Regions from separate parts of the Devosia sp. 2618 genome, predicted to be linked through region 1. Evidence: predicted binding sites of a transcription regulator. Region 1 holds the regulator's gene; each other region holds the start of a gene.

Region 1 (2,266 bases):
CCAAGGCGGCGTTTGGGCAGGCCGAAAAAGCCCCATTGATCGGCGGCGAGGCCGAAGACGACTTGCCCGGCAAGACCCAGCGCCAGCGTTCCGGCGAGGGCGAGTGGTGTGTTGACGGTTGTGGAGGTCAGGATGACGGTGAGGGCGCCCGATGCGCCGCCGAGATAAGCCCACAGAGGCGCTTTGGAGCGTTCCGTTGTTTGCGGCGTGCGGCGCGGCCAGAGGATGGCAAGAAAGATCAGTGCCGCCACGGTGCCGGTGCCATGGGCGAGCCAGGACGAAAACAGGGCGCCGCCATGCTTGCCGGCTTCGCCATTGAACAGAACCATCAGGGTCAGAAGGCCGCCGCTGGCGAAGGCCGCGAGCAGATAGAGCGGGTTATTTTTGTGGGGGACGGCTGGGGGCATGGATCGACTCGAACGGGGAGACCCCGATGCTAGCATGAGGGGCGTTGGCTGGGCGATGGAGGGCAGGGCGCTGACCAGAAACGAAAATCCCCGCTTTCGCGGGGATTTTGTGGGGGGCGTGTTTTGGGCTCAAGCCAGTTGGGCGAAGCGTTCGTCGAAGGCGTAGCCGGCGCCGCGGACGGTGCGGATCGGATCGCTTTCGCGGCCACGATTGATGGCACGGCGGAGGCGGCCGATATGCACGTCGACGGTGCGCTCATCGACATAGACGTCATTGCCCCAGACGCCATCGAGCAGCTGCTCGCGCGAATAGACGCGGCCTGGGTGGCGCATCAGATATTCGAGCAGGCGGTATTCGGTGGGGCCGAGATGGACATCGCGGGCGGCGCGGCGAACGCGGTGGGTGGTGCGATCGAGTTCGAGATCACCGACCTTGAGGGCGGCGGTGACGAGGTTTGGATTGGCGCGGCGCAGCAAGGCGTGGATGCGGGCGACCAGTTCAGGCACCGAGAAGGGCTTGACCACATAGTCGTCGGCGCCGGTGGCGAGGCCACGCACGCGTTCTTCTTCCTCACCGCGAGCGGTCAGCATGATGATCGGTACGCGGGCGGTTTCTTCGCGGGCGCGGAGGCGACGGCAGAGCTCAATGCCGGAAATTTCAGGCAGCATCCAGTCGAGCAGGATCAGGTCGGGCAGCTTGTCCTGAATGGCGTGCTGGGCTTCGTCGCCGGTTTCAGCGGTGACGACGCGGAAACCCTCGGCTTCGAGGTTGTAGCGGAGCAGGATGGCGATATCGCCTTCGTCTTCGACCACAAGGATAGTGGCGGGCATGGGGTGGCTCCCGTTGGGGCTGCCTGGTTTGGGCGCCGGAGTTTCAAGACCTCATGGTGAGCTTGGCGAACCACGAGGTCTAGCGAGTGGAGGCTGGTGTGCGACGACCTCGTGGTTCGACAAGCTCACCATGAGGTCTACTGGGGCGAGGGACTGGTATCTCAGGCCTTGATCTGGGTGCGCTGCAGGTCCTGGACGTCGCTGGTGAGCTGCTTGCCGGTCTGGAGGTAATAGGCGCGTTCGGCGATGTTGGTCGCGTGGTCGCCGATGCGCTCAAGGTTTTTGGCGCAAAACAGCAGATGCGTGCAGGGCGTGATGTTGCGCGGATCTTCCATCATGTAGGTGAGGAGTTCGCGGAACAGAGAGGTGTGCATGGCGTCGACTTCGTCGTCGCGGTTACACACTTCGATGGCGGCAGCTGCATCGCGGTTCGAGTAGGCGTCGAGCGCCTCCTTGATCTGGCGGAGCACCAGCGCCGTCATGTTCTTGACGCCGTTGTAAAAGGTTGGCTGCAGGCTCATGCCTTCGAGCTTGAGCGAGCGGCGGGCCAGCTGCTTGGCCATGTCGCCAACGCGTTCGAGATCGGCCGCGACGTGGATCGAGGTGATGATGGCGCGCAGGTCCGAAGCCATTGGCTGGCGACGGGCGATCATGGAAACGGCCATGTCGTCGATCTTGCGCTGCATGTCGTCGATATGCTGGTCGGCGATGATGGTGACGTCTGCCAGCTCGCGGTCGAGCTTGAGCAGGGCCTTGGTGCCGTTCTCGATGGCGACTTCGACCTGACCGCCCATTTCGGCGATCGACTGGGCGAGGGCGACAAGTTCATCGCTGTAGGCGGTGACGATATGGTCTTTGCCGATATTTGCCATTGCGTGGTCCTCTTGGTGTGCCTGGCCGCGCCGTTGAGGCGCAGGCCGGCGACCAGTGTTGCTGTAAGCGCTTCGGCCTTAGCCGATGCGGCCCATGATGTAGTCCTGGGTCTGCTTGTTGACCGGGTTGGTGAAGATGTCTTCGGTGACACCTTC
Region 2 (2,266 bases), 1.7 Mb from region 1:
TGGCCGACCGAATTGTCGATGTGACCGCTTTTGCGCCAAGGATTGCAGCATGACCCGTTTGAGCGAAAAACCATCCGTGCATCCCACGGCCAATGTCGTCGGCTCGATGCTGGGCCGCTACACCGAAATCGGCGCGGGCAGCACCGTGTCGCGCTCGACCATCGGCGACTATTCCTATTGCGTCGAAAACACCCAGATCGCCTATGCCCAGATCGGCAAGTTCGCCAATATCGCGAGCCATGCGCGGATTTATGCCAGCATGCATCCGATGGAGCGGGCGTCGCTGCATCACTTCACCTATCGCTCGGCCTGGTATTTCGATGGCGAAACCGATGACCAGGAGTTTTTCGACTGGCGGGCCAGCCAGGGGATCACTATTGGCCATGACACCTGGATCGGGCACGGCGCGGTGGTAATGCCGGGGGTCAAGATCGGCAATGGCGCGATCATCGGCTCCAATGCGGTGGTGACCAAGGATGTGGCGGACTTCGCCATTGCGGTTGGGGTGCCGGCGCGGACGATCAAGCAGCGGTTCAGCGACGATGTGGCGGGGCGGCTCGATGCGATGGCGTGGTGGGACTGGAGCCATGACAAGCTGCATCAGGCGCTGCCGGATTTCCGGAAGCTGGGGATTGAGGCGTTTTTGGAGAAGTATGAGGGGTAAACCCTGCCACGCCCTCGTGGTTCGAGGCTCGCGAAGGGCTCGCACCTCACCATGAGGGCTGTTCTTGGTGCTGTGTAACAGTAGCCCTCATGGTGAGGTGGGAGCGCAGCGACCCTCGAACCACGAGGGCGTGTCCTGATCCCGCGACAACCCACCACACCTATCCAGTGCACAGTCATGCAACCGTCACTGAACTTACACGCTGACGTTATGTCCCCGCCCTAGGTCTGCCGCAGTTCAACGGGCAGGGGCGCTCAATGCTCAAGATTTCCAATGTTTCGCGACGCTTCGGCGACAAGCTTGCCGTCAGCGACGTGAACCTCGAAATCCCGCAAGGCCAGATGGTCGGTATCATCGGCCGATCGGGCGCCGGCAAATCGACGCTGCTGCGCATGATCAACCGGCTCAACGACGTATCGTCTGGCTATATCGAATATGACGGGGTCAAGGTCTCCGAACTGCGCGGCCAGCACCTGCGCAACTGGCAGCGCGACTGTGCCATGATTTTCCAGCAGTTCAATCTGGTGCCGCGCCTGGATGTGATCACCAATGTGATGCTGGGTCGGCTGAACGGTCGCAATCCGGTGCTGAACCTGATGCAGATGTTTTCTCCCGACGAACAGCTCGCAGCGCTCAAGGCGCTGGAGCGCCTCGACATCGCCCAGACCTCGATGCAGTGGGCGCAGACCCTGTCAGGTGGCCAGCAGCAGCGTGTGGCGATTGCCCGGGCGCTGATGCAGAACCCCAAAATGATCCTGGCCGATGAGCCGATCGCCTCGCTCGACCCGCGCAATGCGCAGATCGTGATGGACAGCCTGCGCGACATCAATGCCGAAGGCATCACCGTCATCACCAACCTGCACACCCTCGATACGGCGCGCGCCTATTGCGAGCGCATTATCGGCATGGCGGCCGGCAAGGTTGTGTTCGACGGCACGCCGGACGAGCTGACCACCGATGTGGCCCGCACCCTTTATGGCGCAGACGGGCTCAAGGAAGCCTTTTCCGAGGCGATGACGTCCACCTCGCTCGCGCCCCTCGCCATCAAGACCGCCGACACCAGTTCGGCCTCTTAAACGAAGTTCCGCGGCCCGCCATGGGCTCGCCGACAAACCCGCGTCACCAAAGGAAAACTCCATGACCGCGATCCGCAAGATCCTGCTGGCCTCCGTGGCCCTCTCCATGTCCACCGCAGCCTTCGCCCAGGACGTTTCCGTTCTGCGCATCGGCCTTGATGGCGGCGAAAACGAAGCCGACCAGCTGCGTCGTTCGGAATGCGTTGCCGAGCCACTGAAGGCCGCAACCGGCGTTTCCGAAGTCCAGTTCTTCCCATCGCCAGACTATAACGGCATCATCCAGGGCCTGCTCGGCGGCACCATCGACATCGCCATCATGGGCGCGTCGTCCTATGCCAAGATCTACATTGCCGACCCAGAAGCCGTTGATCCTGTGCTGACCACCCAGCAGGCTGACGGTTCGACCGGCTACCACACGATCATGGTCGCCCGTAAGGATTCCGGCATCACCGATCTGGCCTCGACCAAGGGCAAGAAGCTCGGCTTTGCCGATCCAGATTCGACCTCCGGATTCCTGATCCCCAAC
Region 3 (2,266 bases), 2.4 Mb from region 1:
AGGCCGCGTGTGCCTTCGAAAATGTTGAAGTCACCGATGGCGTGGCCAGCGTCGTCGAGGGGATAGTAGCGGATCTTGTCGCTCCAGGCCGAGCCGGCGACGTCAAATTCCAGCATGCGGATGACTGGCTTGCCATCAACGGTTTCGAGTGCACCAGCGGCTTCGTCGAAGAAGGGCTTTTCGAGCAACGGGTAAAGCGTCTTGCCATCGAGCGAAAGCGCCATGCCTTCATAACCGCCCGAGCGGCCGGTATTGATGCCGGTGACGACCGAACCGGCAGCTGGCTGCACGGTGAACTGGTTGTCGGGCGACTTGTAGTCGACGCCGCCTGGATTGGACTTGACCACCTGCAGCACGACGCCATCGGCGTCGACTTCGATCAGCCATGGACCGAATTCTTCGCCGATCCAGAAGTTGTCGCCAACGGGCTGGATCGATTCAGGGTCGAAATCGGCGCCGGTGAGGTAGCGGCTTTCGCTATGCTCGGTGATGATCGGGAATGGCACGACGCGGTTTGGATCCTTGAGGAAGGTGGTCTTTTCGATACCAACCTTGCCCGTGGTCCAGTCCATTTTGAGGACATTGAACATCAGCATGGCGTCGGACGAGTTGGCCTTGGTGCCATAGCCATTGTCCGTCAGAAACAGGAAGCGGTCGTCGCCCAGCGAACGAACGCCGCTCATGCCCTGGAGGGGCTGGCCAGGGAATGGCATGGCAATACCCGAAGCAGGGTTGGCCCAGCCATAAGGGGTCTCGACGCGAGTGCCAGAGGTGAAGCGGCCCGACATCTGCAGGCCGGCGGGCGCGTCCGCTGGAGCCGGAAGGAAGGTCTGTGCGGGCAGCTCGGCATGGGCCTTCAGCATGGCGTCGAACTTTGCCGGGCCAGAAGTGGTATCTTGAGCCATCGCGAGGGTTGCGAGGAGGCTGAGGCTGACGCCAAGGGCGAGAGCTTTGAGCATGGTAGTCTCCAGAGGAATAATGGACGCACTGCCCTAACCAGCGGTGATGTCACGCACATCACAGCGGCGTGACTGACCGATGACAGCGCCAGGGCTGCCACGCTGCCCTCTGGGGCAAGGTCACAAGGCGGCCAAAACTGCTCAATTACACACCCCTGTCATATGACCGCTCTATGGCTCGGCCTGCCCGCTGCCCGTCGCTCCTGCGGGTCGCCTCAACAGATAGGTTCATCTCATGGTCAAGCTCTCCCGAGCCCTTTTCGCTGGCGTGTCGACGCTATCCCTTACCCTTCCGGCGCTGGCGCAGACCGCTCTTCCGCAGGCCAATGACAGCTATTTCTTGGCCGCTCAGGAACAGCTTGCCGCCAAGGAAGCCATCCAGCCCAATACCGGCAAGGCCAAGAACGTCATCCTTTTCGTGGTCGATGGTCTGTCCATCCCAACCATCACCGCTGCCCGTATCCACGAAGGCCAGCTGGCCGGTGTTGACGGAGAGTCCCACAGCCTCGCCTTCGAGCAGCTTTTGCCGCACACGGCTTTGGTCAAGACCTATACCCATGACAGCCAGGTGGCCGACTCGGCCCCAACGGCAACCGCCATCACCTCGGGCGTGAAGTCGCTCAACGGCACCATCGGTGTCGACCAGAACGCCGTGCTCGAAGATTGCTCCACCCAGGCCGGGTCGACCACAATGTCGATTTTCGAGCAGGCCGAAGAAGCCGGTCTTGCCACCGGCGTCGTTTCCACCGCCCGCATCACCCACGCGACTCCCGCTGCTGCCTATGCGCACACTGTCGGTCGCGATTGGGAAACCGATACCAAGCTGCCAGCTGACGCTGTCGGCAAGTGTGCCGACATCGCGGCCCAGCTCGTCGACTGGTCGTTCGGCAATGGCTTTGAAGTCGTCTTCGGCGGCGGCCGTGCCAATTTCATGCTCGACACTCAGAAGGACCCGGAAGACGAGACCAAGTCCGGCGCCCGCAAGGACCGCGACCTGATCGCAGACTGGCAGGCCAAGTACAATGACGGCCAGTATATCTGGAACAAGGAAGGCTTCGACGCCCTGGGCGCCGACACGACCCGCGTTCTCGGCCTCTTTAACGGCTCGCACATGCAGTATGAAGTCGACCGCAAAAGCGATGCCGGCGGCGAGCCATCGATCTCGGAAATGACCACCAAGGCCATCGAGATCCTCGAAAAGAACGAAAACGGCTACATCCTGATGGTTGAGGGTGGCCGCGTCGATCACGCTCACCACGCCGGTAACGCTGCCCGCGCCTTGACCGATGCGATTGCTGTTTCCGAAG

The links. The regulator PhoB, encoded in region 1, activates phosphate uptake and scavenging genes when phosphate is short. The targets are predictions, from matches to a motif close to TGTCATNNANCTGTCAT.
Region 2: the regulator PhoB is predicted to act here: its motif matches at 838-854, upstream of phnC (phosphonate ABC transporter ATP-binding protein).
Region 3: the regulator PhoB is predicted to act here: its motif matches at 1,028-1,044, upstream of ABIE28_RS15275 (esterase-like activity of phytase family protein).

What each region holds. Positions count from the first base shown of each region.
Region 1 covers NZ_JBEPOO010000001.1:654,090-656,355, forward strand. The annotation lists gene ABIE28_RS03100 (DMT family transporter) at 1-407, opposite strand, end outside; gene phoB (phosphate regulon transcriptional regulator PhoB) at 537-1,238, opposite strand; gene phoU (phosphate signaling complex protein PhoU) at 1,400-2,110, opposite strand; gene pstB (phosphate ABC transporter ATP-binding protein PstB) at 2,189-2,266, opposite strand, start outside.
Region 2 covers NZ_JBEPOO010000001.1:2,371,974-2,374,239, reverse strand. The annotation lists gene phnL (phosphonate C-P lyase system protein PhnL) at 1-53, shown strand, start outside; gene ABIE28_RS11965 (DapH/DapD/GlmU-related protein) at 50-664, shown strand; gene phnC (phosphonate ABC transporter ATP-binding protein) at 922-1,740, shown strand; gene phnD (phosphonate ABC transporter substrate-binding protein) at 1,802-2,266, shown strand, end outside.
Region 3 covers NZ_JBEPOO010000001.1:3,078,091-3,080,356, reverse strand. The annotation lists gene ABIE28_RS15275 (esterase-like activity of phytase family protein) at 1-959, opposite strand, end outside; gene ABIE28_RS15270 (alkaline phosphatase) at 1,195-2,266, shown strand, end outside.